Linked DNA regions of Aquitalea magnusonii. The protein of the gene in region 1 interacts with the protein of each later gene in a pairwise test. Links are inferred from orthologs where the notes say so. Each region holds a gene or a part of one and is shown on either strand. Other genes may lie near its edges. The genes, in order: serC and selB.

Region 1 (15,726 bases):
CGCAAGCACCAGTCGAATGAAATCTGCACATTCAGCCGCATGCGACAGAACATTATCCACCACGATCAGGCCGCCACGACGCAGAATCCTGCACAAATCAGGCCAATAATCCACATATCGGCTGCGATCTGCGTCCAGAAACACCACATCCACGCTGCCGTCGGCCGCTGCGCGCAAATGGGCGGCAGCGTCCTGGCAATGCAGTTCCACCTTGTGTTGCAAGGCAAAATCCTGCAAATGTCGCGCTGCTTGCTGCTGTTTGGCCGGCAGAACGTCCAGACTGGTGATGCGACCGCTACGATCCCGCAGTGCCAGCGCCAGCCACAAGGTGGAATAACCGTTGGATGTACCGATCTCCAGCACATGCTGCGGATTGGCATGCCGCAATAGCTGGTAGAGAAAGCGCCCGGTATCCGGCGTGATGAACAGGTTTTTCAGTGCGCGTTCGGTGGTGACGGCATCGTGATGCTCGCCCTCTTCCCAGATGGCAGTCAAACGGGCAAACAGTTCGGTACTCAGCATGCAAGCTCCTGACGCTTCAAAAACAGGCGGTTATCAAGTCGGAAAATGCCATGACAAAGCGCGGTTGCTGATACATCAACAGCAGTATCACCAGCAACAGGCCCAGCACGGCATACAAAGCGGTTTTCATGCAGCGGCCTTGTCGGCAAAGGCGGCAGATGCCTGCTCGCGTATCGGCAGGTTGGCCAGCGCGGCCAGTACGCCCAGTGCGATGGCGATGCCCCACACGATATTGTAATTGCCGTTCAGGTCGTACAGCTTGCCTCCCAGCCACACGCCCAGAAAGCTGCCCAACTGATGCGAGAAGAACACCGCCCCGGACAGCATGCCAAGGTGCTGTACGCCAAACTGGCTGGCAATCACGCCATTGGTCAGCGGTACGGTGGACAGCCACAGAAAGCCCATCACCGAGGCAAATACCAGCACCGAGGGCACCGACAGCGGCAATAACAGAAACAGGCCGATGGCAATGCTGCGCGCCAGATAAATGCCGGCCAGCAAGGGCGGTTTGGCATAACGGCTGCCGGCTTCGCCAAAGATAAAGGTACCGAAAATATTGAACAGACCGATCAGGGCCAGCGCCAGACTGGCGATATTGCCGCCCATGCCGTGATCACGCAGATAGGCCGGCAGATGCACGCCAATGAATACCACCTGAAAACCGCAGACAAAATAGCCCGCCATCAGCAGGCGGAAGCCTTTTTCGGTCCAGGCGCGGGCAAAGGTATGCAGCATGCCTTGCAGCAGATGTGCATGCACCTGCGGTGCGCCGGTTTGCGGCATGGCATCTGCCTGCCGGGTAAGTGAGCGCCCCAGCGGCAACATCAGCAAGGCACAGCCGGCCAGTACCAGCAGGGAGGGCAGCCAGCCCATGCCGTCGATCAGCGAGCGCTCGATCGGCACCATGGCAAACTGACCGAAGGAGCCGGCCGCTGCGGTCAGTCCCATGGCGCGCGAACGATAGGCAGCGGGCACGGTACGGCCCAGCACGCCAAAAATCACGCTATAGGTGGTGCCGGACAAGGCCAGCCCCAGCAAGACGCCGGCTGACAGCGAAAACAGCACCGGCGTGGCCGATACCGTCATCAGCAGCAGGCCCAAGGCATACAGCAGGCCCCCGCCCAGCAGCACCTTGCCCGGACCATGCCGGTCGGCCAGGGCTCCGGCAAAGGGCTGCGCCAGGCCCCAGATCAGGTTCTGCATGCCCAGCGCAAAGGCGAAGCTTTCGCGGGTCCAGCCAAAGGCGCTGGTCATGGGCGGCATGAAAAAGCCGAAGCCATGGCGAATGCCCATGGCCAGTGACACGATGAGGCCGCCCGCAAGCAGCAAGCGTTGAATGGAGCGGTCCATGGCATGATTTCCGATATTGTTATGGTCATCCATCATAAAACCGCTGCGCACAAGAAAAAACCCGTGTTGGCCACGGGTTTTTGCACACAGTGTCGTGTTGGCAGAACAATCTGCCTGCATTGCTCAGCCTCAGCCGTTCTGGCGGGCGAAGTCCTGCATGAAGCTGGCCAGTGCCTTCACCCCTTCAATCGGCATGGCGTTGTAAATGGAGGCACGCATGCCGCCAACCACGCGGTGACCCTTGAGCTGGATCAGCCCGTTCTTGCGTGCTTCCATCATGAAGCTCTCTTCCAGTGCCTCGTCCTTCAGGCGGAACACCACATTCATGCGCGAACGGAAGGGTTCATCGATATGGGTGGTGTAGAAGCCTTCGCTGGCCTGGATGGTGTGATACAGCAGACCGGCTTTTTCCGCATTGCGGCTTGCCATGCCCTTTACCCCGCCCTGCTGCTTCAGCCACTTGAACACCAGGCCGGCGATATAGATGGGATAGGTGGCCGGGGTGTTGTACATGGAGTCGGCGTCGGCATGGACCTGATAGTTGAGCATGGTGGGCAGGTCGGCACGGGCGCGGCCCAGCAGGTCTTCACGCACCAGTAGCACTACCAGACCGGACGGGCCGATATTCTTTTGCGCGCCAGCATAGATCAGGCCGAACTTGCTGACATCCACTTCGCGCGACAGGAAGTCGGAGGACATGTCACATACCAGCGGCACGCCCTGCTCGGACGGCACGAAGGGGAACTGCAAACCGCCGATGGTTTCGTTCGAGGTGTAGTGCAGATAGGCGGCGTTGGGGTCGCGCTGCCAGGTTTCCTCTGCCGGCACATAGGCAAAGTTGCGGTCTTCGCTACTGGCCACCACGTTGACATTGCAATAACGACGCGCTTCCTTGATGGCCAGCTTGGACCAGTGACCGGTATTGACGATATCGACCGACTGTTTGTCGCCCAGCAGATTCAGCGGCACCATGGAAAACTGCATGGAGGCACCGCCTTGCAGGAACAGCACCTTGTAACCGGCCGGCACATGCATCAGCTCGCGCAGGTCCTGCTCGGCATCATGGATGATTTCCATGAATTCCTTGCCGCGATGGCTCATTTCCATCACGCACATGCCGGAGCCGTGCCAGTCCAGCATTTCACTTTGGGCTTGTGCCAGAACGTCGTGGGGCAAAACTGCCGGTCCGGCGGAAAAGTTATACACCTTGGCCATGTCTGTCCTCAGTCATTGCTTCAAACTTGCGGCATGACCAGATCAGGCCATGCCTGTGTGTCACTGCGTCAGCAGGAAATGGGCCCGTGCCACAGCCACCGGCTTGCGGCGGTCTTCTTGCCAGGCCTCTATCAATACATGTGCCACGCGCTTGCCCTGCTTGGTGATCTCGCAGCGGGCAAACAGGGTTTGCGGTCGACCTGAACGCAGGTAGTCCAGCGAAAAATCGACAATCTTGGGTGCTGCCAGCGATTCGCGATGCCAGATCAGGTGCAGCAGCGCCGCATTTTCCAGAAACCCGCCAATCAGCCCGCCGTGCAGTGCCGGCAGAACGGTGTTGCCGACATTGCGCTCGACAAACGGTAGCTGGAACAGCAACTCGCCCGCTTCGTCTTCCCGCATTTCCACGCCCATCAGCCGGGCATAGGGAATGGCGTCGATCAGGGCGGTGAAGTCCTTGGCATCGCGCAGTGTGGCCAGTTTTTCCATGAAATCGCTCATGGTTTTGGCTCCTGCAACATCGAGGCGCGACTGGATTCACGCATGAAAGTGGCTACACCATGGGCGATGGGATCGGCGGGGTCATCGTGATAGCACACGGCGCGGGTGAAGGCGATCTGGCTGGCCAGGCGGTAACACTCCGCACGGCAGTGAATGGCCTTGCCCGGTGTGGCTGCCGTCAGGTAGTCGATGCGCAGGTCCAGCGTGGCAATGGTTTCAAAATCCGGCAGGCAGGCGGTGACCGAAACGGCGCTGGTGGTATCCACCAGCGAGGTGATCACCCCGCCGTGAATGGTGCCGCTGGCGGGGTTGCCCACCAGGTCTTCCCGCCACTCCACCTTGAGCACCGGGCGGCGACCCTCGGTGCCCAGATACTGGAAACCAAGGGTGGCACAGTGCGGGAGGGAGACGAAGAGCTTGCTCATCGTCTCCAGCACCTGCGGATTGGCAGGGCTTGCCGTCATGCCTCGGCATCCCCTGCGCTGGCGGCGTCGGCTGCCGGTGCGGCGACATCTTCACCGTTGGCTGCATCGCCATCGACAACTTCGACTTCCTCGTCGGATTCGCCTTCTGCCACCTTTTCCAGGCCGATCAGCTTCTCGCCCTCGTCCAGGTTGATCAGGCGCACGCCCTGTGCCGAACGGCCGGTTTCACGCACTTCAGATACCTTGGTGCGAATCAGCACGCCGCCGGTGGTGATCAGCATCACGTCGTCGCTGTCTTCCACCAGGCTGGCGGCCACCAGTTTGAGGCCGGTCTTGTCGGTCAGGTCCATCGCAATCACGCCCTGGGTGCCACGGCTGGTATGACGAAATTCGCCGGTGCGGGTGCGCTTGCCATAGCCGCCATCGCTGGCGGTCAGCACTTGCTGCTCTTCCGAATTGGTGACCAGCAGGGAAATCACCTGCTGGCCTTCACCCAGCATCATGCCGCGCACGCCACCGGCGGTACGGCCCATGGCACGCACGTCGGTTTCGCTGAAGCGCACGGCCTTGCCGGCGTCGGAGAACAGCATGATCTGGTCGTTGCCGGAAGTCAGGGCGACGCCGATCAGGTTGTCACCTTCGTCCAGACGCACGGCGATGATGCCGGCGGTACGCGGACGGGAGAAGGCTTCCAGCGGGGTTTTCTTCACCGTGCCGTTGGCGGTACACATGAAGATAAACGGACCCTTGGCCTTGAGGGCGGCGGCTTCATCATCTTCGTTTTCGTCGCACACGGCTTCGGCATCGGTGAAGGCCTTGATCGGCAGCAGTGCGTTGATCTTCTCGCCATCGGCCAGCGGCAGCACATTCACCATCGGCTTGCCGCGGCTGTTGCGACCGCCCTGCGGCAGATCATAAACCTTGATCCAGTAGCAGCGGCCCTTGCTGGAGAAGCACAGCACGTAGTCGTGGGTATTGGCCACAAACAGGGTGTCGATGAAATCGTCATCCTTGGTGGCCGCAGCCTGCTTGCCACGACCGCCACGGCGCTGCGAGCGGTAATCGTCGATCGGCTGGGTCTTGATATAGCCGGTATGGGAGATGGTCACCACCATGTCTTGCGGGGTGATCAGGTCCTCGATATTGATGTCGCCGCCAAACGGTTCGATTTCCGAACGACGGCCATCGCCGAACTGGGTCTTGATGGCAGAGAGTTCGTCGCCGATGATCTGGTTGATGCGTTCCGGACGTTCCAGAATGTCGATCAGGTCCAGGATGATGGCCATGATGTCGCGGTATTCGCCGACAATCTTGTCCTGCTCCAGGCCGGTCAGGCGTTGCAGACGCATTTCCAGGATGGCCTGGGCTTGCGCGTCGGACAGGCGGTAGCCGTCCGGGTGCAGGCCGAATTCGGCATCCAGCCCGTCCGGGCGCGCCTTGCTCTGGTCCACGCGGGACAGCATCTCTTCCACCAGCTCCGAGCGCCAGGCACGCGCCATCAGCGCCACCTTGGCAGCCGGCGGGGTTTCCGAGGCCTTGATCAGCGCAATGATGTCGTCGACATTGGACAGCGCAACGGCCAGGCCTTCCAGGATGTGGCCACGTTCGCGCGCCTTGCGCAGTTCGTAGATGGTGCGGCGGGTGACGACTTCGCGGCGGTGACGCAGGAATTCGTCGATGATCTGCTTCAGGTTCAACAGGCGCGGCTGGCCATCGACCAGGGCCACCATATTGATGCCGAAGCTGTCTTGCAGTTGGGTGAGCTTGAACAGGTGGTTGAGCACCACTTCCGGCATTTCGCCGCGCTTGAGCTCGATCACCACGCGCATGCCGGACTTGTCCGACTCGTCGCGCAGGTCGGAAATGCCTTCGATCTGCTTGTCACGCACCAGTTCGGCAATGCGCTCCAGCAGGCGCGACTTGTTCACCTGATACGGAATCTCGTCGACGATGATGGCCTGACGATCACCCTTGCCGATGTCTTCAAAGTGGGTGCGGGCGCGCATGATGACGCGGCCGCGACCGGTACGGTAGCCCTCTTTCACCCCGGCGGTGCCGTAGATGATGCCTGCCGTCGGGAAGTCCGGTGCCGGAATGATGTCGATCAGATCGTCGATGGTCATTTCCGGGTTGGCCAGCAGCGCCAGACAGCCATCCACCACTTCGGTGAGGTTGTGCGGCGGGATGTTGGTGGCCATGCCCACGGCAATGCCGGAGGAGCCGTTGATCAGCAGGTTGGGAATCTTGGCCGGCAGGATCAGCGGTTCGTGTTCGGAGCCGTCGTAGTTCGGCCCGAAGTCCACGGTTTCCTTGTCGATATCCGCCAGCAGTTCGTGCGCAATGCGCGCCATGCGGATTTCGGTGTAACGCATGGCGGCGGCGCTGTCGCCATCCACCGAGCCGAAGTTGCCCTGGCCATCCACCAGCGGGTAGCGCAGGCTGAAGTCCTGCGCCATGCGCACGATGGTGTCGTAAACCGCCGAGTCACCGTGCGGGTGGTATTTACCAATGACATCGCCCACGATACGCGCGGATTTCTTGTATGCACGGTTCCAGTCGTTGGAAAGTTCGTGCATGGCAAACAGCACGCGACGATGTACCGGTTTGAGGCCATCACGCACATCGGGAAGCGCACGGCCCACGATCACGCTCATGGCGTAGTCGAGGTAGGAGCGGCGCATTTCCTCTTCGAGGCTGATTGGGATCGTTTCCTTGGCGAAAAGCTGATCTGTCATGGGTAAATGGCTATCTTTTCAGGAATCAAAAATAAGCTCCGATTCTACCACGTCCACCCCGTCAGCGCATGCCTAGTCGCGGCGTGGCCGTCATGCGCGGCACGCGCCCTGCCCATCCCGGCTGGCACTGCCTGCTGCGTCAGATACTTAGCACGCCTTGGCGCACCGCAAAGGCAGGCTTGACGCCGCTGCCAAACAGCCCGGCCACGCTGCTTGCTGTGCAGTTTTCATGCAAAACGGGTAGCCCGCTGGCGCAAGCAAGCCAGACGGCTGCGCACTGCCGCCTTACCAAGGCATAAGCACGGTGCAGCAAGCCCATGACTGTCCGGCCCGCCAAAGCGCAGCACCGGCTGTTATTTGGCACAAACCCGGCCTGGTCGGTGGCTAAAACCGGCACCCGGCTATATTCCAGGGCAATATTTGCATGGCTGATCGCGGAAAAATGTTCTTTACTGGATTTAGGTGCAGTGGACAGACATAACAACTATCGGCGGAGCAGCAGCCATGCAATTTCTTGACAACATCAGCCTGACTAAAAAATTTATCGTCAACTTCATGCTCAGCGGCGGCGTGCTGATTGCCGCCATCCTGTTCTGTATCTGGCAGATCAAGTCAGTTGGCGGTGAAACCCGCCAGATCGCTGAAGACTGGTTGCCATCAGTGCAATCGGTCGGCGAGATCAGCCAGTTGCGCTTGCGCTACCGGGTGCGCAGCCTGGAATACATGCTGCCCAACACCCCGGCCGAGCGCAGCAAGATGGAAAGCTCGATGGCGGACCTGGACAGTAAATTGCAAGACGCTTTCAAACGTTATGAATCCCAGATCAGCCTGGATGAGGAAAAAATCGCCTACCAGCAAGCACAGGTTGCCGCCGCCGCTTATCGTGACACCGTGAGCAAGGCAATTGCCTTGATCAAGGCTGGCAAGGAGGACGAGGCCCAGGCCTTGCGCAAGGGCGAATGGGTGAAAAAAGCCAATGCCCTGCGCGACCTGACCGATTCTCTGATCAAGCTGAATGCCGAGGGCGCGCGCAAGGCCGCCGAGCGTGCCGACCGCAGCGTGAAGGCTGGCGTGGCCGGTGGTACCGTGGCACTGATTGCCGGGGTAATCCTGTCGCTGGCGGTATCGCTGATTGTGGCCCGGCGCATTGCTGGCCGGCTGGACAATACCGTGGACGCCGCGCGGCGTATTGCCAACGGTGACTTGCGCGGCACCCTGCCACCGGCAAGCCAGGATGAGGTGGGAAAGCTGATTATCGCCATGGGCCATATGCAGTCGGCACTGCGGGAAGCCATGCAGGACTCGCGCCGCAATGCCGAAGTCCTGCTGGAGTCATCCCGCCAGCTCAACCGCTCGGTACAGCAGATGGAGCAGTCAGCCAGCCTGCAAAGCCAGGCTGCCTCCGCCATTGCTGCCAATACCGAACAACTGACAGTGTCGATCAATCACGTGGCTGACGGCACCGCCGAGGCCGCCAGCCTGAGCGCATCGTCCGATCAGCAAGCTGCCAACGGCCTGGAGTCGCTGCGCTCACTGGTGGGTCAGATCAATGACATCTCGCTGGTGGTTGGCACTGCAGCCGAACGGATTGCCCGCCTGCAAACCGAATCAGCGCAGATTTCCTCCATCGTGGCGGTGATCAAGGACATTGCCGACCAGACCAATCTGCTGGCGCTCAATGCCGCCATCGAGGCGGCCCGCGCTGGTGAACAGGGTCGCGGCTTTGCCGTGGTGGCCGACGAGGTGCGCAAACTGTCGGAGCGCACCGCGCAGTCCACCAATGAAATCGTCAAGATGGTGGCCTCCATCCAGCAATCCACCGTGGATGTGGTCAACGGTGTCGATCAAGGGGTGGAACTGGTGGCAGCCAGTGTCAGCAATGCCAATGCAGCCGGCGATACCGTATCCACCCTGCGCGACAGCGCCAAACATGTCGCCGGGATTGTCGATCAACTGAATACCGCGCTGCGCGAGCAAGCCTCTGCGGCCACCGAGGTGGCACAAAAAATCGAAACCATCGTGCAGCATGCCGAAGAAGCCAGCGCTACCGCCCACAATACCGCGCAGTCGGCGGATGCCGTTGAGCGCATTGCCGTGGACATGGAAAAACTGGTGTCGCGCTTCCAGGTATAAGCTGACGCAAACACGGCCACGCAATGCGTGGCCGTGTTGCATGCCGGCGCGATGCGCCGGCTGTTTTACTGCTCCTTGAACATCTGCTTGATGCCACGCAGCGCCTGCCGGATGCGCGCTTCATTCTCGATCAGCGCAAAGCGTACGTATTCGTCACCCTGGTCACCAAAACCGATGCCGGGCGATACGCATACCTTGGCCTTTTCCAGCATCAGGCGGGCAAACTCCAGCGAACCCAGTTCGCGCCACTGTTCCGGAATACGCGCCCAGATATACATGGAAGCCTTGGGGCATTCCACTTCCCAGCCAATCTCGTTCAATCCCTTTACCAGCACGTCGCGGCGCTGCTGGTATTTGGCGGCGATGTCACGCACGCATTGCTGATCGCCTTCCAGCGCGGCAATGGCGGCCACTTGCAGCGGGGTGAAGGTGCCGTAATCGTGATAGCTCTTCATCCGTGCCAGCGCAGCCACCAGGTCCGGGTTGCCCACCATGAAACCGATGCGCCAGCCCGCCATATTGTAGCTCTTGCTGAGGGTGAAGAACTCGACGGCGATATCCTTGGCGCCCGGCACCTGCATGATGGACGGTGCTTTCCAGCCATCAAACACGATGTCGGCATAGGCCAGGTCATGCACCACGAAAATGTCGTGCTTCTTGGCCAGTGCAATCACTTTTTCGAAGAAATCCAGCTCCACGCACTGCGCAGTGGGATTCGACGGAAAGCCCAGCACCATCATCTTGGGCTTGGGATAGCTGCCACGGATGGCCTTTTCCAGCTCGGCAAAAAAGTCGATGCCGGGCACCAGCGGCACCGAACGGATCTGCGCCCCGGCAATCACCGCGCCGTAAATGTGGATGGGATAACTGGGGTCCGGCACCAGCACAGTATCGCCGCCATCCAGCGTGGCCAGCATCAGGTGGGCCAGGCCCTCCTTGGAACCGATGGTGACAATCGCCTCGCTATTGGGGTCGATGTCCACCTCGTAGCGGTCCTTGTACCAGCGGGAAATGGCGCGACGCAGCCGCGGAATGCCCTTGGAGGCAGAGTAGCCGTGGGTATCCGGGCGTTGCGACACTTCATTGAGCTTGGCCACGATATGCGGCGGCGTGGCGCCATCGGGGTTGCCCATGCTCAGGTCGATGATGTCCTCGCCGCGCTGTCTGGCCGCCAGTTTCAGTTCGGCGGTGATATTGAATACGTAGGGGGGAAGACGATCGATGCGCGCAAAGCGGCGCTTGCCTGCAGAGGAAGCCATGTGAGCCTTTCACGTAAGCGCCCGGAACCGTCCGAGCGACGTTGCCCATGAGGGGCAGAGACGATCCTAGCCCCGCCTGCTGCAATGCACAAGGATTTTTTGCCGTCGTCATCATTGTTGACAAGCCCATGCCGGCAGCGCTGCAATGCGCACTTGTGTCACCGCCCCATGAAGCCTTGCTCCCCATGACAGACAAAACCGGCCTGGATCGTATTGATCTGCAAATTCTCGACATCCTGCAACGCGATGGCCGCCTGCCCTTCCAGCGCCTGTCCGAGCAGGTAAACCTGACGCCACGCCCTTGTCTGGAACGGGTGCGCCGTCTGGAGAAGGCCGGCATCATCAAGGGCTACAGCGCCATCGTCGACCTGCCGCGCAGCGCACCGCCACTGGTGATTCTGGCGCAGGTGACGCTGGCCGACCATCTGGTTTCCCAGCAAGCCTTCATTGCCGAAATCCAGCGCACCCCGCAAGTGCAGGATGGCTGGATGGTGAGCGGCACGGTGGATTTCCTGTTGCGCATTGCCTGCCAGCATATCGATGAATACCGCCAACTGGCCGACGCCTGGCTGGCCAGCACGGCGTTTCGCATCGAGAAAATCCTCACCACCACCGAGCTGCAAACCATCAAGCGCGCTGGCCGCAGCCCAGGCTAGGCTGCGCCATCAGAAGCGCAAGGACAGGCAGGTGAGCCCGCCATCCATCTTGCGGATTTCACTGGTATCGGTCTGGATGATGGGCAGTTCCAGTTGCTGCAACTGGCGCAAGGTATGCGGATAACCGCTGGGGGTGATCAGGCTGTCGTTGATCCACATGGTGTTGCCGGCGTACTCCTCGGCCGGGTCCAGCACGATGTGGCGAAAATCACGGAATGCCGGTTCATCAACCGCTGCCGCCGACAGCAGCACGGTATTACGCCCGACATAATTCACCACCGATTTCAGATGCAGGCCGGAGGCCACCGGCACCGCCTGCACGCGATAGCCGAATTTTTCCACTTCGCGGGCAAAACGGCTGATGCCGGCTTCATTGGTGCGGCTGGACAGGCCAATGAAAAAACGCTTGTCCACCATCAGCACATCGCCGCCATCCATGTGTTCGCCCTCGCCCAGCCACACCGCATGGCGAAAACGCGATACCAGCGGGGCCATGCTGTGTACCTCACCACGGCGGGATGGTGCGCCCGGATGGGTGATGATGGCCAGCTCCGGCATCATCACCGCCACGTCTTCCACGAAATGGGCATCGGGGAAATCCGGCAAGGCTGGCAGCGTGGTCACGGTCAGGCCCAGTTGCAGCAGAATGTCGATGTATTCACGAAACTGCTGGCGGGTGAGCGCGGCATCCGGCGCACCGAGGCTGGCGGTGGTCAGGCCGGCGGCAACGGTGTCGGCAGGCAGGCGGGTGATGGCATGGGTAAAGTACATGGCAGAGGCTCCGGCTATTAGCTGACATGACAGGCAAGACGCTGTCGTCCTGTGCCCATTCTAGGCAGATTGCCCGGCGTAATCGGTCGTGATGCACCCCTTGCACAGCCATGCCCCGCTGTTTTGGCGGCAGCGACAGCGTACTTCTTCCCGCAACTGCATGGCCAGGCAGGCAGCCGCGCTCTGGCGCGGCTAGCAATTTCAGCCTATGGGCTATTCCCCGGAAGGATTATTTCACAGCGTTATATATCCGGGTATATTACGCCTTCACACGCAAACCGGAGCCCGCAATGAAAGCAAGGCTGATTGCCCTATCCCTGTGCAGCATGGTGCTGGCAGGCTACACCCAGGCTGGTGAAATCACAGTTTCCGCCGCCGCCAGCCTCACCAATGCCTTCAAGGATATTGCCCGTGGGTTTGAAGCACAGAACCCCGGCAGCAAGGTCAATTTCAACTTTGCCGCCTCCGGCGTGCTGCTGCAGCAAATGGCCAAGGGAGCACCGGTGGATGTATTTGCCTCCGCCGACCAGGAAACCATGGACAGCGCGGTGAAGCAAAAACTGGTCAACAGCGCCGAGCGCAAGGACTTTGCCCGCAATGCCCTGGTGCTGATTGTTCCGAGCGACAGCAAGCTTAAGCTGCAGCAGTTGTCCGATCTGCAACAGGCCGGCATCCGCCATGTGGCGCTGGGCATCCCGGCCAGCGTGCCGGTGGGACGCTACGCCAAGCGCGCTCTGGAAAACGCCCGCCTGTGGCCGGCGGTGGAAGCCAAGGCCATCAACACCCAGAACGTGCGCCAGTCGCTGGACTACGTGGCGCGTGGCGAGGTGGAAGCCGGCTTTGTCTACCAGACTGACGCCGCCATCATGCCGGACAAGGTAAAAGTGGCGTTTACCGTGCCGCTGGATGAAACCATCAACTACCCGGTGGCCCGTACCGCCAGCGCGGCCAATGCCGCCGAGGCGCAGCGCTTTGTCAGCTACCTGCTGTCTCCCGCCGCCCAGTCCATCCTGAGCCGCTACGGCTTTCACAAGCCCTGAACATGCCTGACTGGATGAATGACCCGGCCTGGACCGCGCTGGGCCTGTCGCTGCGGGTGGCAGGCTGCGCCACCCTGCTTAACCTGCTGCTGGGAGTTGGCGTGGGGCTGCTACTGGCCCGCGGGCGCTTTCCCGGCCGCAATCTGCTGGACACGGCACTGACCCTGCCGATGGTGATGCCACCCACGGTACTGGGCTACTACCTGCTCACCCTGCTGGGCCGGCGCGGCCCGCTGGGCGGCTGGTTGCAGCAGCAGTTTGGCATCAACCTGATCTTCACCTGGCAAGGTGCGGTGATTGCCGCCGCACTGGTGGCGTTTCCACTGGTTTACAAACCGGCCCGCGCCGCATTCGAGGCGGTGGACGGCCAACTGGAACAGGCCGGCCGCGTGCTGGGCATTTCCGAGATCGGCATTTTCTTTCGCATCACCCTGCCGCTGGCCTGGCGCGGCATTCTGGCTGGCCTGCTGCTGGCCTTTGCCCGCGCGCTGGGCGAATTCGGTGCCACGCTGATGGTGGCTGGCAGCATTCCCGGCAAGACCCAGACCCTGTCGGTGGCCATCTACGAGGCAGTACAGGCCGGACAGGATGATAGTGCCAACCGGCTGGTGCTGGTCACTTCCGTGGTCTGCATCCTGGTGCTGCTGCTGGCAGGCAAGCTGGCACCGGGCCGACTGGCGGAGCGCTGACATGAACACACCGCGTTTTGATCTGGCCATTCGCCACACCCTGCACAGCGGCACGCGCAGCTTTGCACTGGATATCGCCCTGCAAAGCAACTGCCAGCAACTGGTGGTCTATGGCCCGTCCGGCGCAGGCAAAAGCATGCTGCTCAAGGCCATTGCCGGCCTGCATCATCCAGACCACGGCCATATCCGGCTGGATGGCCGCAGCCTGTTCGACAGCGCACAAGGCATTTGCCTGAGTCCGCAGCAAAGACAGCTAGGCTATCTGTTTCAAGACTACGCCCTGTTTCCCCACCTGAGCGTGCGCCAGAACATCGGCTTTGGCCTGCAGCGCGGCTGGCTCAACCCCGGACGTCGCCGCCAGTTGGCTGCGGTGGACTACTGGCTGAATGCTTTTGGACTGGAAACCCTGGCCGAGCAATTGCCGGCCACGCTATCCGGTGGCCAACGCCAGCGTACCGCCCTGGCGCGTGCGCTGGTGGCCGCCCCCCGTGCGCTGCTGCTGGATGAGCCGTTTTCGGCACTGGACCCGGCCTTGCGCCAGCAGTTGCGCAGCGAACTGGCAGAGCTGCTGCAGCGCCTGTCCATTCCCATGCTGCTGATTACCCACGATGCCGAAGATGTCCGGGTGTTTGGCCAGCAAACCCTATACCTGCAGGATGGCCGGCTAAGCCAGCCGCCTGCCGGCCTGATGGAGACCATCCATGGCTGATTTCCAGCGGCAGCAAGCCTTCCGCCTGCTTAGCCGCACCGTACTTGGCGTGCTACGCAATGCACAGGATGGCGAGCTGCCTCTCTATGCCTGGACGCTGGGCCTGCCGCAGCAGGAAATGCTGGAGATGCTGGCAGCCTGCGCACCGGAACTGGGCTATCTGGAGGCGCTGGCAGAAACCCAATACCAGCAGTTACAAGCCCAGCGGCCCGCTCTGGTGGCTGAGCTGGTGGCCATGCTGCTGGCCAATCGTTCTGCGGCGGAGAATCCACGGCATGGCCGTTGGCTGGCGCACGCCGTGGCGGTGGCCAGCCTGGGCAGCCGCCATCTGTGGCAGGACATGGGGCTGGCCAGCCGCCATGAGTTGAACCTGCTGCTGCAGCATTATCTCTACCCCTTGTATGCACGCAAGCAGCCCGATCTCAAATGGAAACGCTTTCTCTACGCAGAACTGGGTGAGCAATTGGGCCGCCCCGGACTCAAACCGCCGGAGTGCGGGCGCTGCCACGCGCACACCACCTGCCTGCCAGCCCAGCCGGAGCGACAAACATGAAACAGCAGGACATCACCTTGCAAGGTGCTTTATGGCTAAACCTGGCCGGAGAAAAGTTTGGCAGCCCGCAACATCTGGCCTTGCTGGCGCAAATCGATGTCTGCGGCTCCATCAGCCAGGCCGCGCGTGACATCAAGCTCAGTTACAAGGCTGCCTGGGATGCCATCGACCACATGAACAATCTGGCGGGTGAGCCGCTGGTGGAGCGATTATCCGGTGGCAAAGGCGGCGGCGGCACCCGTCTGACCGTGCGTGGACGCCAATTGGTGGAGAACTATCAGATCATCACGCGGGAACATCAGCAATTCCTGCGCAACCTGCAGCGTCAGGCCAGCGGCATGGCGGACGATCTGCTGCTTTTGGGAGGCATGAGCATGAAAACCAGTGCGCGCAACCAGTTTCTGGGCAAGGTCGTCGCCATCAAGACCGGTGCAGTGAATGATGAAGTGGAGCTGGAAATTACCAACGGCCTGCGGCTGGTGGCCGTCGTGACCCGCGACAGTGTGCTCAGCCTGGGGCTGGAGCCGGGGGTGACGGCTTATGCGCTGATCAAGGCGTCATCGGTAATCGTCGGAACTGGGGATGATGGCACTGGGGATGACAACATCCGCCTGTCGGCACGCAACCAGTTGCGCGGCACGGTCAGCCGGCTGATTCCGGGCGCGGTAAACAGCGAAGTGGTGATTGAAGTGGCAGCCGGAGTCAGCATTGCCGCCATCATCACCAATGGCAGTGCCGAGGACATGGGCTTGCAGCCCGGCAGCCGTGCCACCGCCATCTTCAAGGCATCCAGTGTGATTCTGGGGGTGCCGGGCTAAACGCCGCCAACCATAAAGCTGCTGCCGCCTTGCGCCTGCCTGCTGTAAGCCTGTACGGCCTGCGCCGGCAGGCCCTGCTGCAGCGATAAAACACAAGGCCCATGCCATTACGGCATGGGCCTTTTGCCTGATCAGGCAGGTGCAGCGTCAGACTTCCCAGTATTCCTTTTCCCGTCCGCCAGAACCGGGGTTCAGCTTCTCATGCAGGCGGCGCAACTGCTCCGGCTCGCCACGCACGCGGAACCAGCTACCGTCCTCATCCGCCCGCTCTTCCAGCACCTGGCAGTGACTGTAGATTTCACCGCGCAATTGCTGCGCCGACCACGGCAGCAGGATTTCATCCTCGGTCA
Region 2 (15,763 bases), 1.7 Mb from region 1 along the record:
TATCGAACAGCAACTGGGGCAGGTGGAAGAATCACTGGCCGTATTGCGTCAGGCCGCTGCCGCCACCCTCAGTTACGACCGTGGCGGCCAGCAGCCGCAGCCGGTTGGCGGACGCCGCTTTCTGGGTTCTGCCTGATCCGTATTTTCCCCTGCACGTCGCTCGGCAGATGCGATGTGGTGGGCGTACCTGCCCCTTTGTGGTATCTTCGCCACTGGGCCTGAGCAAACCACCATCCATAATCTGATGACCCTGATTTCCCTGATATTTGCGCTGGCACTTGAACAGCTGCGCCCCCTGGGCAACCGTAACCGCGTCTGGCATATATTTACCCGCTATGCCAATCACCTGGAACGCAATCTGAATGCCGGTGCCAACCGGCACGGCGTCTTTGCGTGGATGCTGGCCATCCTGCCGCCGGTGCTGCTGAGCCTGGGCGTGTACTACGCCCTTTATGCAGCCAATCCGCTGCTGGCCATTCTGTGGAATGTGCTGGTGCTGTATCTCACCATGGGGTTCCGCCATTTCTCCAGTGCCTTTTCCGAGATTTCGCTGGCGCTGGCTGAAGGGCGTGATCTGGACGCACGCCTTGCACTGTCGCGCTGGACTGGCCAACCGGCTGCTGAGTTGTCGGTGGGCGAGATTTCCCGGCTGGCGATCGAGCAAGGCGTAGTGGACAGTTACCGTCATGTCTTCGGCACCATGTTCTGGTTTGTGCTGTTGCCTGGTCCGTCCGGTGCCTTGCTGTACCGTCTGTGCAGCATGCTGGGGCAGAAGTGGGGGAGCCGTCAGGCAGAAGAAGACCGGTTTGGCCGCTTTGCCGGCAGTGCCGCAGCCTGGCTGGACTGGTTGCCGGTACGCCTCACCGCTGCCAGTTTTGCGGTGATGGGTGACTTCGAAGATGCTGTTTACTGTTGGCGCTCCCAGGCCAGAACCTGGGGTAACTACGCCAATGGCATTCTTCTGGCCTCGGCAGCAGGTGCGCTGGGGGTCAAGCTGGGCGATCCGCTCAGACAGGATTACTCCATCAAGTTCCGGCCCGAACTGGGCCTGGGTGACGAGGCTGATCCGGCCTTTCTGAAAAGTGCCGTCGGACTGGTCTGGCGTTCAGCCTTGCTATGGCTGTTTGTCGTCCTGTTGCTCAGTATCGCCAACCACATGGCCTGATGCCTGCCTACCGCCGCCCCTGATGGGCGGCGTTGCCATTTTGGCCTGGCCATGTTCATGAACAAGGGGGATGCGTCGCATGCTGCGATGATATCGCCCAATCGAATTGCAGGAGCACACACATGCTGTTTTCCGAACTCGGGCTGTCGCCCGAGATTCTTCGTGCCATTGAAGAACAGGGTTATTCCGAGCCTACGCCCATCCAGGCCAAGGCCATTCCGCTGGTGCTGTCCGGACGCGACTTGCTGGCTGCTGCACAAACCGGCACCGGCAAGACAGCGGCATTCATGCTGCCCATTCTTGAGCGCCTGAAAAAATTCGCCAATACCAGTGTTTCCCCGGCCATGCACCCGGTGCGGGCGCTGGTGCTGTCGCCCACGCGCGAGCTGGCCGACCAGATTGGCGTGAATGTAAAAACCTATACCAAGTATTTGCCGCTGCGAGCCACCACCGTGTTTGGCGGCATGAATATGGACCCGCAGACTGCCGAGCTGCGGCGTGGCATGGAAGTGGTGATTGCCACGCCGGGCCGTTTGCTGGACCACATCCAGCAAAAAAGCATCCAGCTAAACAAGGTGGAAGTGCTGGTGCTGGACGAGGCCGACCGCATGCTGGACATGGGCTTCATCCAGGATATCCGCAAGATCATGAGCCTGCTGCCCAAGGAAAGGCAGACCCTGCTGTTCTCGGCCACCTTTGCACCGGAAATCAAGCGTCTGGCCGCCGACTTCATGAAAGACCCGCAAACCGTGGAAGTGGCGCGGCAAAATGCCACCAATGAACACGTTGAGCAACTGGTGTATTCCGTCGATGCTGGTCGCAAGCGCTATTTGCTGAGCCATCTGATCAAGAGCCGTGACATGAGCCAGGTCATCGTGTTCTGCAAGACCAAGCTGAGCGCTGACCAGTTGGCGCGGGATCTGAAACGTGACGGTCTGGTGGCCGAAGCCATTCATGGTGACAAGGCACAGGCCTCGCGGCTGGAAATCCTGTCCGCCTTCAAGGAAGGCAATCTGCGGGTGCTGGTAGCCACTGATGTGGCAGCGCGTGGCCTGGATATCAGTGAACTGCCCTTCGTGGTGAATTACGAATTGCCCAATTCGCCGGAAGACTATGTGCATCGCATTGGTCGTACCGGTCGTGCCGGTGCCAGCGGGGTGGCCATGTCGCTGATGAGTCCGGCGGAAACCCGTCAGCATGAGGCCATTGAAAAGCTGACCCGTCAAACGCTGACGCCGCAAGTGGTGTCCGGCTTTGAGCCAGGCTCGGCTGCGCCGCGTGAGGAATCCTCTCATCGACACGAGCGCGAGCGTGATGCTGGTCGTGATCATGGCCGTTCCGCCCCGCGTGCCCCTGCGCGCGAAACCCTGCGTGATCCGATGTCGGTACCGGCATCCGCGTTGATGGCGGGCAAGTCTGGCGAAGGCCTGAAAACCATCAAGCCTGCCGGTAGCAGCCGCCGCAGCCGCAAGGCACAGCGCGAGATTCCGGCTTTGCTGCTGCCGCCGCGCTACAAGGTGGAAGTCAGCCGCTGATCGCCTGACTGCAGTGACACCACAAAACCGCCTGTCTTTGGACCGGCGGTTTTTTCATGGGGCGGGCTGATATGAAAAAAGGCCCCCGCAGGGGCCCCAAGGAAGCAATGCTCCGTGCGTACAAATCAGACAAATATCACCAGGGCCGCCATGGCACCGTGCGCACCCATCACCAGGCTTTGTTCGATATCCGCCGTGCGTGAGGAGCCGGAAATGAAGGCACCAAAGCCGTGTTCTGCCACTTCGATACGGGCATAGGCATCGCGCATGGTGTCTACCATCGCCTCACGCGGCACTACCAGTACCAGCTTCTGGGTGAGGAAGTAAATCGAGCGGAAACGGTTGTCCGGATGGCTGACCCACACCGTGGCATTCTCCGCCACCGCCAGTTGGCCTGGGACGATGGCGACGTCGACGTCATGCCAGGCGTGCGGATCATCCACTTCTTCATGCCCAGCCACGGTCAGGTCGACGGTGCGACCGGCTTCCGGCCAGCGTGCGGCCACGACATCGGCCACGCTCTGGCCATCCTGCAACTGGACTGCGTCGCCACCCAGATTGCGGATCAGCGTGGCAAACGCTTCAAACTGGTTGTCGTAGCGGATGAACGGTACGGCATGAATATCCGGCAGCGCTGATGCTTGCGGCCGGTTCTGGCGAATGCGGGCCAGTATGTTGTCACGGGCGCTCATTGTTGGCCCTCCTTGTCCTGCTTGTCCTGACTGCGCTGTTGGTACAGCTCCTTGAAGCTTTGTGCCGGCATCGGCGGAACATCCCGTCCGGCTCGGCTCCAGGCACTGTGGCGGGTGAGGCTTTCCGGAATGATGGGTACCACCTTGCGCATCACCTTGCCGCTCAGGTCAAACAGCGCTGGGTGCTGGGTGAGAAAGCGCATGGCCAGCAAACCCATTTTTTTGCCGACTGGCAGCAGGTTCTGCTCAAACGCCTTCTTGCGGTGCAGTACCAGTTGTTCGTGCAGATTGATCTTGACCGGGCAGACATTGGAGCAGGAGCCGCAGGTACTGCAGGCAAAGGCCATGCTGCCGTGCTTTTTCATGTCGCGGCTGGGGCCAAGGGTAGAACCGATGGGGCCGGGAATGATGTAGCTGTAGCTAAAGCCGCTGCTGCGCCGGTAAACCGGACAGGTGTTCATGCAGGCACCGCAGCGGATGCAGCGCAGGCTCTGGTAAAAGTCTTCATTGCCCAGAATCTCGCTGCGGCCGTTATCCACGATGACGATGTGCATCTCGCCACCGGGCCGCGCCTGGTGAAAATGCGAGGTATAGGTCGTTACCGGCGAGCCGATGGCGGAGCGGGCCAGCAGCCGGGTGAACACGCCCAGGTGTTCCAGCTTGGGAATGATTTTTTCCAGGCCCATGCTGGCAATGTGAATCGGCGGCAGGCTGGTGCCAAGGTCGGCATTGCCTTCATTGGTACACACCACCACGCCACCGGTTTCGGCAATGGCAAAGTTCACCCCGGTCAGGCCGGCGTCGGCGGACAGGAAGTGTTCGCGCAGATTGGCCCGTGCCGCGTGGGTGAGGTAGGTGGGGTCGTTATTGCCGGCCTCGGTGCCCAGCTCCTTGTGGAACAGTTCGGAAATCTGTTCTTTTTTCAGGTGGATGGCCGGCATCACGATGTGGCTGGGGGCTTCGTGGCGCAATTGCACGATGCGCTCGCCCAGGTCGGTATCCACCACCTCGATGCCGCGCTGTTCCAGATAAGGGTTCAGCCCGCACTCTTCGGTCAGCATGGACTTGGACTTGACCAGCTTCTTCACCTGCCGTGCTGCCAGAATGCCGTGCACGATGCGGTTGTGCTCGTCGGCATCGGCCGCCCAGTGTACGGTGACACCGTTTTTCTGCGCATTGGCTTCAAACTGGGCCAGGTAGTCATCCAGCTGCGACAGGGTATGTGCCTTGATCTCGCGAGCCAGCCGGCGCAGTTCTTCCCACTCCGGCAGTTGCTTGGCCTGGGCATCGCGTTTTTGTCTTACCCACCAGATGGCGCTGTCGTGCCACTTGGCCTGGGCGCGGTCCTTGAGGAATTCAGCCGCTGCCTGCGGGTGTTTTACGCTGTCGTCTTTCATGCGCCTGCTCCCCGGCCGGTGAGGATTTCCACGATGTGCAGCGGGCGGATGGTCTTGCCCTGATGACGGATGATGCCACCCATATGCATCAGACAGGAGGGGTCGGCACCGACGATGTATTCCGCGCCGGTGGCTTCGTGCTGGGCAATGCGGTCTTCGCCCATGGCGGTGGACAGTTCCGGCTCATCCACGCAGAAGGTGCCGCCAAAACCGCAGCATTCGTCACGGCGTTCCGGCAGCAACACTTCCACGCCATCCACCAGCTTGAGGATGGACTCCAGGCGCGAGTGATAGGGCATCATCAGTTCGGACGGGCTGGCGTGATGCAGCTCGCGCAGGCCGTGGCAGCTTTGGTGAATGGAAACCTTGTGCGGGAAGTACACCGGCTTGGGCAGCTTTTCCAGCTTCAGCACATCTTGCAGGAATTCGATGATTTCGTAGACCTTGGGCTTGAGCTGCTGGTAGGCGGGGTCTTCCGCAATATACCAGTCATAGTGGTGGGTGACGTGCGAAACGCAACTGCCGGAGGGGGCGACTACATAGTCGTATTGCTGGAACACTGCGGTAAAACGCTTAGCGGCGTCACAAGCGCCCTTGCTATCGCCATTATTGGCCAGTGGCTGGCCGCAACAGGATTGCTGCAGCGGGTAGTCCACCTCACAGCCCAGGCTTTCCAGCAGTTCGAGCGTGGCCATGGCCACATGGGGGAACAGTTCGTTGATGAAACAGGGAATGAACAGGCCGATTTTCATGGTGCGCGGGGCCTCCAACAGGCAGGAGCAGGGTTCAGGCTGCATTAGATAATGTTCATGCTGCCGCTGCCAATTCGGATTTACCCTCGTGTGCTAGCTGGCGTCATGTGTATCCCGGTTTTTCATGTCGGCAAAACGGCTGACTGCGGCAACCACGCCTTTGGCCTGGTGATTGATGCTGGAAATGGTTTCTCCTACCCGCTGGGATAGCTGCACAGTGCCATTGGCCTGGGCCAGCAGGCTGTCCATGCTGGCGACGGCAGTAAGGGTATGCTTCTGGATGTCCTGCACCATGGTATTGATTTGTACGGTGGAACTCGACGTGCGTTCTGCCAGCTTGCGCACTTCGTCGGCCACCACCGCGAAGCCACGGCCCATCTCGCCGGCACGGGCGGCTTCGATGGCTGCATTCAGCGCCAGCAGATTGGTCTGGTCGGCAATTTCCTTGATGGTTTGCACAATGGAGCCGATCTGTTGCGAACGCTCACCCAGTTGCTGTACCTGCTGGCTGCCACGCTCGATGTTGTTGGCCATATTCATGATGTCTTCAATGCTCTGCTCGATGTCGAACACACCGGCGTCGGCCAGCGACTGGGTTTCACGCGAGGATGAGTAAGCCAGCAAGGCAGACTCGCGTTCCTGCTGTTGCTGGGTGATCTGGGCAGTAATGTCAGTGGCAAACTTGATGACGCTGCACACTCTGCCCTGTTCGTCCCGCACCGGGTTGTAATTGGCTTCCAGCCAGATCAGTCTGCCGTCGCGGGTGAGGCGCTGGATACGTCCGCTGTAGTGCTGACCATTGCGCAGGCGTTCCCACAAGGCGGCATATTCCGGACTGGCGGCAAATTCGGCGGTACACAGCATGCGGTGCTGTTTACCGATCAGGCTGTCGCGGGTATAGCCTGTTACGTTCAGGAAATTTTCATTGGCATCAATGATCTGTCCATCCGGGGTGAATTCTATTTCGGCCATCGCCTGGTTGATGGCCTGCAGGATGGCCTTGTTGCGAGCGGCCTCTTGCACGCTATGGCTGACGTCGGTGGCCAGCTTGATGATGCTGACCACCCGGTTTTGCGCATCCAGTATCGGGGTGTAAGTTGCTTCCAGCCAGACGGTGCGGCCATCACGGGAGAGGCGGCGCACCCGGTTGTGGTAGCTCTCGCCGCGGCGCAGCCCTTCCCACAGCTTGCGGTAGTCGGCACTGGCCGCATAGGCTGCATCGCACAGCATGCTGTGCGGTTTGCCCAGCAGTTGTTCAGGGCTGGTATAGCCCATGGTGTCGAGGAAGTTCTGGTTGACCGCGCTGATGGTGCCATCTGGGCTAAAGCGAATTTGCGCCATGGAGAGGTCCAGCGCCGTTTCGAGTTGCCGTGAGGCGGCCAGTTGCTGCTCCAACTGTGCAATCCGCTGTTTCAGATGTTGATTGAACATTTATCTTATCCCCCAGCCCGTGCGGGCTTTGATGATCTGTTATAGAAGATGGCAGGGTGCTGGAGAAAGTTCTGCCAGAACACGACTTTAGGCATGCTTGCATGCGGTGAGCGGACGGTTGATCAGCCCTGATCATGACTGTTTGTCCGGCAATACACGCTGGCTGGCAGCGCTGTTGCAGCTATTTAATGGATATGGATGATCATTTTTTACTTGTTATGACTTTTAAATAATCTGCCGAGTATTCGCAATAATTTGCTTTGCTGCGCTCACTTGGCAAGTCAGTCAAGAGTGTTATCCTTGGCAGGTATGCCTGTGTTTTTCTGCCCTTTGGTACAAGGTGAACGGTCTTGTCACCGTGCCCGGCTGTCATGCGGGAATCTGGCTGGCATGCTGGGAATATCGGAATCGCGGCAGGCATCTTGTTGCTGCTGGCCGTCGGTAGTGGTGAGTGAGGTGTTGAATCCGGGCTGTATCATGTCACGGCAGTTGCGTGATGTCCGGCAATAGTCAGTGAAGGTCGGTGTGGCAAGATGATAAATATCAAACAGAATTTGACTTCCTGTTGTTCGGATCTTTGTTCCGGCAAGGGAGATGGCGACCGGATCATCCAGCTGATTGCCTTGTTCAAGGCATTTCATGTGCTGTATGTAAATGTGCATTCTCCCGAAGCAAGATTGATCCAGCATGCCATTGAAAACCTGAAATCGGTTTATTCGGTTTTCCAGTCGCGTGATGAAATCGTGCTGATGCCCTACGAATTGCGCGAACTGAATGCCGCCCGGCAGGCATGCCTGTCCAAATCAGGCCGCCGCAGTGCCAGCGTGCTGCATCACCTTTATGCGGTGTATCTTGAGTACTATCGCCGCACCCTGGCTGGCATGACTGGGTGAGCCCTGGCCCGCGCGCTACAACCATTACGGCAGAATGACGATGAAACCCGCAGTAATGCGGGTTTTGTCATCTGTGTTGTCCGGTAGGCAAGTGGCCTTGACCGGCGCGCAGGTGCTTGGATGAGAGGGCAGGGACGCATAGCGCCGCGCGCTTGCTGTTTTGTTTCATGAAGCGGCCACCGCTATCTTGCGGCCAGGCAGGATGGTGCCGCTTTCCGGCATGGCTGCTGTCCCACCCCGCCCGCCCACTTGAGGCGTCGAAAAATATGCAGCTGCATGATTGCCCCGTAAACAGCCCGTGGCAAGGCTCTTGTGCTGGAATTGCACCTGGTTGCCTTCATGCGGTTTCATGCGTTTTGCGCATGGTTTCTGCGCCCGTATTTTGCATCATTGCCACTTCTCATATCCGCACGCACTCAGGGTGCTGCGCCCAGGTTGCATTTCCTTCAGTTTCTTGTGCGAAATTTGTGCGAATTCTGACGCCGCATGAAGCCGCCTAAAGCCGCCATCACGTCAGCGCTGTTAGTTTGAAACCGTTGCTGGGCCTTGGTTTAACGCGGTTTTACGCGGCTTGGCGTGGCTTGTTGATGGCGGAAGAGAATGGGAGTCGAACCCACCCGGGACCGCTGGCGGCCCCCTCTGGTTTTGAAGACCAGCCACCCCACCGGGGATGCCTCTCTTCCATGCCGGCTGATTATACCGGTTTCACGTCGGCGGGAAAGCGTGCTGCGCTGCAGTGGTTTGACTGCTGGAAAACAGCAGGTTTTCGCGCAGCAGGTGGCGGTCGCCCAGGCGGCGGGTAAAGCCGGTGCGGTCGTAAAATTCCAGTATCTGAATGGCCAGCTTGCGGCCGCAGCCCAGCTGGTTGCGGAAGGCGGCAGCGTCGGCATGTCCGTGTTGCTGGCAGAGCTGGCGGATGATGTCAGCCATGGCCTGCATGCTGGCGCTGGAGAAATAGCGGTCCTGCACCACGGCCACCACATGTCCCAAGCGCGCAGCCTTGTGCAGCAGGCGGCGTGTTTCCCCTTCATCGTCGCCTAGGGTGTCGGCAAGATCGCGCACCCAGTGTGCTTCGCTGCCGACAAAGCAGGATGACAGTCGCTGCCAGTGCTGCTCCTCCTGCGGGGTGAAGGCCAGTACATGCTGTGGCAGGTGTAGCCAGCCGCGGGTTTGCAGCAGCCGGCCCTGTTGCAGCAGTTGTTCCACCAGCAGGTTGAGCGTGCTTTCCGGCTCGGTGGGCAGGGCCAGCCGGCGCAGGCGGCCTCGGCTGGCACCCAACTGGTCCGGCTGTTGCTGGTGCAGCATGGCCAGCCGTTGCAACAAGGTGTCCTGCATGGCTTCCCAGTGTTGCAGGTGATAGAACCGTCCGGCCACTTGCTGGCCGGGACTGGCTTGCAGCAATTGTTGCAGGGCGGGTTCATCCAGCTGCATGTCCCAGGCAAAATCCTGTAGCACCACGGTCTGCTGCCGGCTTTGCAGTTGCAGTCTGTCGGCGGGGGTGAGTGTGGCGTGCTGCAATTGCTGCAGATAAGCCAGCCGGGCCGGCTGGCGTTTGCCGCGGCCCGGTACCTGCAATTCGAGCAGACGTGCGCCGGCCAGGGTGTCGCGTGCGCTGGCATCGCGCAGGATCAGCCGATCACCGCAAACCATCCACAATGGCTGGTCCAGAACCAGTTCGGCCAGGGCGGTTTCTCCGGCAGCCAGTTGGCTGCGGTTTAGCAGTGCCAGCCGTCCGGTAATGTGGCGTGCTGCATGGTGGATATGCAAGGCCTGCCAGTGCCGCAGGGGGGCGATGGCCTGCACGCTGACGGTGATGCGGCTGCTAGGTGCAGGCGCTGTGGTGCTGAACAGCCAGTCACCGCGCTGGATGTCTTTCTTTTCAATATCCCCAGTCAGATTCAGTGCGATGCGTTGCCCGGCCTGGCCAGACTGCGCTGCGGTATTTTGCACATGCAGGCTACGCACCCTGAGTGGCTCATCCTTGCCACTGAGCCAGAGCCGGTCGCCAAGTTGTACCTGACCGCCCAGGGCGGTACCGGTGACTACCAGGCCGGCACCGCTGAGGCTGAAGGCGCGGTCTATGGCCAGGCGGAAACGCTGGCCGGCAGGGGAGGGGAGTGCTGACAGGTGTTGCAGCAGGTGCTGGCGTAATGGCGCAATCCCCGCGCCGCTGTGGCTGGATACCGGAAAGAGCGGTGCATCTGGCCATGGGCTGGCGGCCAGCAGTTGGCGGATGTCCTTGGCCACTGCCTGTTGCCGGCGGGAATCAGCCAGATCGCACTTGCTGATGACTACGCTGAGCTGGGGAATGCCACTTAGCTGCAGGATGGCCAGGTGTTCTCGTGTCTGCGGCATGATGCCGTCGTCAGTGGCAACGATCAGCAAGGCATGCGGAATGCCAGACAGGCCGCACAGCATGTTGGCCAGGAATTTCTCGTGGCCCGGTACGTCAATGAAGCCGGCTACCCGTCCGTCCGCCAGCGGCAGGTAGACATAACCCAGGTCTATGGTCATGCCGCGTTTTTTCTCTTCCGGCAAGCGGTCGGCATTCTGGCCGGTTAGCGCGGTGAGCAGGGCGGTCTTGCCATGATCGACATGGCCGGCAGTGGCAAAAATCATGCGACGGAGCGATCTGTAGGGTGTTCCAGGCCCACCGGGTCGATGTGGGTCATGACATTGAGCACCGGATGGGCGGCCATCACCCGTGCGCGTGCCTGTTCTGCAATGGAATGGGCATCGAATACATTCATATGGCCATCGACTTCCAGGTGAACATCCACCAGGATCAGGTCGCCCATCTTGCGGGTGCGCAGATCATGCAGCGCCCGTACGCCGCTGGTGGCCAGCAGGGTGTGGCGGATGGCATCTGCTTCTTCGGTGTCGGCGGCACGATCCATCAGGTCGTGCAGTGAATTCCAGGCAAAAGTCCAGCCCATCTTGCCCACGATGAAGCCTACGATCAGTGCGGCAACCGGGTCCAGAATCGGATAACCCATCAGGTTGCCGATGATGCCGATGGCCACGACCAGTGAGGAAGCGGCATCGGAACGCGCGTGCCAGGCATTGGCCACCAGCATGCTGGAGCGTACCCGCTGCGCCACTGCCAGCATGAAGCGGAACAGCACTTCTTTCGAAACCAGCGCGGTGATGGCAACCCACAGGGCCACGCTGTGTACGGTGGGGATGGCAGAGGGGTCATGAAACTTCACTGCGGCCGACCACAGCATGCCAATGCCCACGGCCAGCAGCAGCAGGCCCAGCACCAGCGAGGCGGCGTTTTCGTAGCGCTGGTGGCCGTATTGATGGTCGGCATCCGGTGCTTTGCGGCTGTGATGGCCTGCCAGCAGCACAACAAAGTCGGAGAGCAGGTCGGACAGCGAGTGAATCCCGTCCGCGATCAGCGCCTGGGATCTGGCAAACACCCCGATCAGGATTTGTGCACTGGCCAGGACGATATTGACCCAGACGCTGACCATGGTGCTGCGGTGCGCAGCCTTGTTGCGCGCGGCTTCGTCCACGGTTTCGTGTGGGGAATGGCTGGGGTGTATGGTCATGGCAAAACAGTCCGGATCTGGTGGGGAAGTGCAGTATGCCATAGCTGGCTTAAGTTTTTATTAATTGCGCCGTTTGTTTCGGTAAATAAAAACAATAATAAGAATGATCTGCATTTCGGCGCTGTTGGCGGCTGATCATGTCAGAATGGTGCCTGTTATCCATCCTGCTGTGGAATGATCTTGGCTCTGTTGCTCAAGTCCCTGCTCGGCGCGCTGGCGGTAGTGCTGATCAGCCTGCTGTCGCGCTCGCGTAATTACTATATTGCCGGCCTGGTGCCGCTATTCCCCACTTTTGCGCTGATTGCCCATTACATTGTCGGTAGTGAGCGCGGTGCAGTAGCACTCAAGACCACGCTGCTGTTTGGCATGTGGTCCTTGCTGCCTTATTTTGTCTACCTGTTCAGCCTGTATTGCCTGCTGGACCGCCTGCGTCTGCCTTGGGCGCTGGCTGCCGCCACCCTGTGCTGGGGTGTGGCGGCCTTGGTGCTGATCCTGGGTTGGAGCCGCTGGCACGGCTAGCCGGGATTGCCCGCCGGGTCTGCCTGGCGCAGATTGGCCAGAAAGGCGCTTTCATCTTCCAGACAGCGCAAATCCAGCCACAGCTTGCCATCGTACAGGCGGCCAATCACCGGTGCGGGCAGGCTGCGTAGCCGGTTGGCCAGTGCTTCCAGCGTGCTGCCGCGACCATCACGCGGACTGAAGGTGATAGCCCAGCCGGGCAGGCGATCTACCGGCAGCGAGCCGCTGCCGATCTGCGACAGGCAGGCCTGTTCTGCGGTGTCGAAATTGTTGCCGGCAAAGTGGCTCAGCAAGGGCAGCAGGCGTAGCGCTTGTTGCTGCATGTCTGGCTGCGCGCGTACCAGCCGGCGCAGGGTGGGAAGCTGGCGCACCAGCCGGTCTGGCTGCAGGTAAAGCCGTAGCGTGGCTTCCAGTGCCGCCAGTGTCATCTTGTCGCAGCGTAGTGCGCGCTTGAGCGGATGTTGCTGGATTTTGTCTATCCAGCTTTTCTTGCCGATGATCAGCCCGGCTTGTGGGCCGCCCAGCAGCTTGTCGCCGGAAAAGCTGACCAGATCCACGCCTTGGGCAATCATCTGTTGTGGCATGGGTTCCGCCGGCAGGCCGTAGGCAGACAGGTCGATCAGTGCGCCTGAGCCCAGGTCGGTGGCTGCTGGCAGGCCATGTTGGTGTGCCAGTTCGGCCAGTTCGGCTTCGCTGACACTGTGGGTGAAGCCTTCAATATGGTAGTTGCTGGTGTGTACTTTCATCAGCAAGCCGGTTTCCGCATTGATGGCCTGGCGGTAGTCGCGCAGGTGGGTGCGGTTGGTGGCGCCCACTTCTACCAGCTTGCAACCGGCCTGACGCATGACATCCGGCATGCGGAAGGCACCACCGATTTCCACCAGTTCTCCCCGCGATACCACCACTTCACGCCCGGCTGCCACGGTGGACAGCAGAATCAGCACCGCCGCGGCATTGTTGTTGACCACGCAGGCGGCTTCGGCACCGGTCAGTTCCTGCAGCAATTCGCTGATGGCGCTATCCCGATGGCCACGGCCAGCACCATCCAGATCGTATTCCAGCGTTACCGCTTCGCGCATGGCGCGGCTGACTGCCTCGACTGCAGCCTCCGCCATCGGCGCCCGTCCCAGATTGGTATGCAGTACGGTGCCGCTGAGGTTGAATACCGGGCGTATCCGGACCTGCTGGCGGGTACTTACCCGCTGGCTGGCCAGGGAGGCCAACTGGTGTTCGTCTTCGGCCCAGCGCGGCAGGCTGTTGTTGCTGCGGATGTGCTGACGGGCTTCGTCCAGGGTCTGGCGCACGGCGGCGGCCAGTGCGGCATTGCCGTGGCGGTCCAGCACCTTTTCCAGCAGGGGATGATTGAGCAGCCGGTCTACCGAGGGTAGACGGGCATACAGGTTTTTCAGCGGCATGGTGTATTTTCAGAAACGGGAATATCGGTAGAGCAGGTAGAGCAGCCCGACCAGCAACAGATTGCCGGCCAGCCAGCGCAGCAGGTGCAATAGCTGGCTGCGCCGGTCGCTGGCCGGTTCGCAACGCTGATGGTGCAAGGTATGGGCGATGCACTGCCAGCCCGTCCAGGTGGCTTCGGCAATTTCGGCGGGCAGGGACAGCAGCTTCCTGTCGTGGCGCGAGTCGCTGGGATGCATGACATTCTCCTGCAAAGTGGGTGTTTCCATTCTGGATACTAGCCGAGTGCGGACAGCAATGGATAGTGATGTGTGATCTGTACGTATAATGCCGCCATGACCCAAGAAACCATGCCCCCCTTTGCCGGCTTGACGCCAGATGTCCTGCTGGATGCAGTGGAAAGTCTGGGGCTGCGAGCCTCCGGCAGCCTGCTGGCACTCAACAGCTATGAAAACCGTGTCTATCAGCTGGGCATGGAGGATGGCCCGCCGCTGGTGGCCAAGTTTTATCGCCCGGGACGCTGGAGCGATGCGCAGATTATGGAGGAACATGCCTTCAGTCTGGAACTGGCCGAACGCGAGATTCCCGTGGTGCCGCCCATGCTGTTTGGCCATGCCAGCCTGCATCACTATCAGGATTTCCGCTTTGCGCTGTTTACCCGCCGCGGCGGCCGGGTGCCGGAGCTGGGTGACAGCAACACGCTGGAGTGGATAGGCCGCTTTCTGGGGCGCATCCATGCACTGGGGCAGGTGGCACCGTACCAGCACCGTCCCGCACTGGATATCCACAGCTTTGGCGAGGAGCCGGTTGCCTATCTGCTGGATGCTCATGTATTGCCGGCCGATCTGCGCGAGGTGTACCGCGGCGTGGCGGCACAGGCGCTGGATGGTGTAAGGCGTTGTTTCGACCGTGCCGGTGCGGTACGGCAGTTGCGGCTGCATGGCGATTGCCATAACGGCAATATGCTGTGGACGGACGATGGCCCGCATTTTGTCGACTTTGACGATAGCCGGATGGGACCGGCGCTGCAGGATTTGTGGATGCTGCTGTCCGGCACGCGCGAGGAGCAATCCGCCCAGCTTGGCGACGTGCTGGCCGGCTACGAGGACTTCTGCGATTTTGATCTGCGTGAGCTGCATTTGCTGGAAGCATTGCGCACGCTGCGCCTGTTGCACTACGCCGCCTGGCTGGCGCGGCGCTGGCATGATCCGGCCTTTCCCGCTGCCTTTCCCTGGTTTGCCCAGCCGCGTTTCTGGGAGGAGCAGATTCTGTCGCTACGCGAACAGATTGCCCTGATGGACGAGCCGCCGCTGTGGCGGCTGCCCTGATGCCGCAGGATGGTGGCTGTCGGTGTGCTAGCTGATGGTGCGCGGTGTCGGCTTGAAGCCAGGCTGGTGCTGCTTGGCCCAGAGTAGAAACTGGCTGGCATCCATCGGTCGGGCAATAAAGTAGCCCTGCCCCATGAGGCAGCCGTGTTGCAGCATGGTGTCCAGATCTTGCTGCGTTTCGATGCCTTCGGCCACGGTGCATAGCTGCATGCGGTTTCCCAGGGCGATGATGCTGTCGGTGATGGCCTGCAGATGGGGTTTGTCGGCAATGGAGGTGACCAGCGATTGGTCGATTTTCAGTTCGGTGAAGGGAAAGCGGGTGAGTTGCTGCAGCGTGGCAAAGCCGGTGCCGAAATCGTCAATCGACAGGCCGATGCCGGTCAGCCGCAGGCGGGCGGCAATGCCGATGGCTTCGGTCAGCTTGTCGGCGATGGCGGTTTCAGTGACTTCAAAGATGATGTAACGGGCGGGTACCCGGCTGTGCTGCAGCCGGCTTTCTACCGCACTGATCAGGCTGCTGTCCTGTAGCGAACGGGCGGAAAGATTAATGGACAATGGCAGGCGCAAGCCGTGGCGTGCCCACTCCTGCCATTGGCGCAAGCCTTGTTCGAGCATGCTGAGTGTCAGTTCGGTTGCCCAGTCCTGTTGCTCTATCACGGGAATGAAGCGCGCCGGCGAGATCAGCCCGTCTGTCGGATGCTGCCAGCGTGCCAGCATCTCGGCCCCTTTGATATGGCCGCTTTTCAGGTCGACCTTTGGTTGGTAGTGCGGGATGATCTGGCCTTGTTCCAGCGCCTGGCGCACGCTTGCCGGATCGTACAGCCGGCAGTCTTCCCCGTGTTTGCTAGCTTGTCGGCACAGGCGCTGCAGCAGATCCTGCAACTGGCTTTGCTTGAGCGGTTTTTTCAGGCCACCGAGCACCGGCAGGCCTAGTCCGGCACCCATCAGCTCCAGCGTGGAAATCAACATATAGTCCTTGCCGGAGGTAAGAATGATGGGTGGGGCCAGGTTTTCCTGTGCCAGTTGCTGCATCACCTGCACCCCATCCATGCGCGGCATTTCCAGATCCAGCAGCAGCAGGTCG

Evidence for each region.
Region 2: the proteins of serC (region 1) and selB interact in binary tests that used the Escherichia coli proteins (3 or more experiments, as listed by UniProt). The link is inferred for Aquitalea magnusonii from one-to-one orthologs.

Annotation. Positions count from the first base shown.
Region 1 is NZ_AP018823.1:1,903,062-1,918,787, forward strand. Bases 1,045-4,007 are described here. They hold serC (3-phosphoserine/phosphohydroxythreonine transaminase), read right to left. Parts: upstream 3,088-4,007; coding sequence 2,002-3,087; downstream 1,045-2,001. Other genes in these bases: DLM_RS09165 (MFS transporter), read right to left, coding at 1,045-1,872; DLM_RS09175 (PaaI family thioesterase), read right to left, coding at 3,148-3,588; DLM_RS09180 (PaaI family thioesterase), read right to left, coding at 3,585-4,007. In the rest of the region: DLM_RS09160 (O-methyltransferase), read right to left, coding at 1-522; more of DLM_RS09165, read right to left, coding at 649-1,044; more of DLM_RS09180, read right to left, coding at 4,008-4,052; gyrA (DNA gyrase subunit A), read right to left, coding at 4,049-6,748; DLM_RS09195 (methyl-accepting chemotaxis protein), read left to right, coding at 7,253-8,881; alaC (alanine transaminase), read right to left, coding at 8,947-10,140; DLM_RS09205 (Lrp/AsnC family transcriptional regulator), read left to right, coding at 10,326-10,796; DLM_RS09210 (dimethylarginine dimethylaminohydrolase family protein), read right to left, coding at 10,806-11,567; modA (molybdate ABC transporter substrate-binding protein), read left to right, coding at 11,858-12,607; modB (molybdate ABC transporter permease subunit), read left to right, coding at 12,610-13,296; DLM_RS09225 (ATP-binding cassette domain-containing protein), read left to right, coding at 13,298-14,005; DLM_RS09230 (nitrogen fixation protein NifQ), read left to right, coding at 13,998-14,558; DLM_RS09235 (TOBE domain-containing protein), read left to right, coding at 14,555-15,376; GTPase HflX, read right to left, coding at 15,524-15,726. UniProt on the Escherichia coli protein: Catalyzes the reversible conversion of 3-phosphohydroxypyruvate to phosphoserine and of 3-hydroxy-2-oxo-4-phosphonooxybutanoate to phosphohydroxythreonine. Is involved in both pyridoxine and serine biosynthesis.
Region 2 is NZ_AP018823.1:184,852-200,614, forward strand. The notes cover bases 8,028-11,027. They hold selB (selenocysteine-specific translation elongation factor), read right to left. Parts: upstream 10,485-11,027; coding sequence 8,571-10,484; downstream 8,028-8,570. Other genes in these bases: DLM_RS00975 (hypothetical protein), read right to left, coding at 8,031-8,216; DLM_RS00990 (cation diffusion facilitator family transporter), read right to left, coding at 10,481-11,027. Also shown: DLM_RS00935 (flagella synthesis protein FlgN), read left to right, coding at 1-136; DLM_RS00940 (CobD/CbiB family protein), read left to right, coding at 245-1,165; DLM_RS00945 (DEAD/DEAH box helicase), read left to right, coding at 1,288-2,700; DLM_RS00950 (LutC/YkgG family protein), read right to left, coding at 2,826-3,392; DLM_RS00955 (lactate utilization protein B), read right to left, coding at 3,389-4,789; DLM_RS00960 ((Fe-S)-binding protein), read right to left, coding at 4,786-5,586; DLM_RS23820 (methyl-accepting chemotaxis protein), read right to left, coding at 5,635-6,972; DLM_RS00970 (hypothetical protein), read left to right, coding at 7,506-7,865; more of DLM_RS00990, read right to left, coding at 11,028-11,419; DLM_RS00995 (GlpM family protein), read left to right, coding at 11,594-11,938; selA (L-seryl-tRNA(Sec) selenium transferase), read right to left, coding at 11,935-13,353; DLM_RS01005 (hypothetical protein), read right to left, coding at 13,363-13,590; DLM_RS01010 (serine/threonine protein kinase), read left to right, coding at 13,687-14,679; DLM_RS01015 (EAL domain-containing protein), read right to left, coding at 14,707-15,763. UniProt on the Escherichia coli protein: Translation factor necessary for the incorporation of selenocysteine into proteins. It probably replaces EF-Tu for the insertion of selenocysteine directed by the UGA codon. SelB binds GTP and GDP.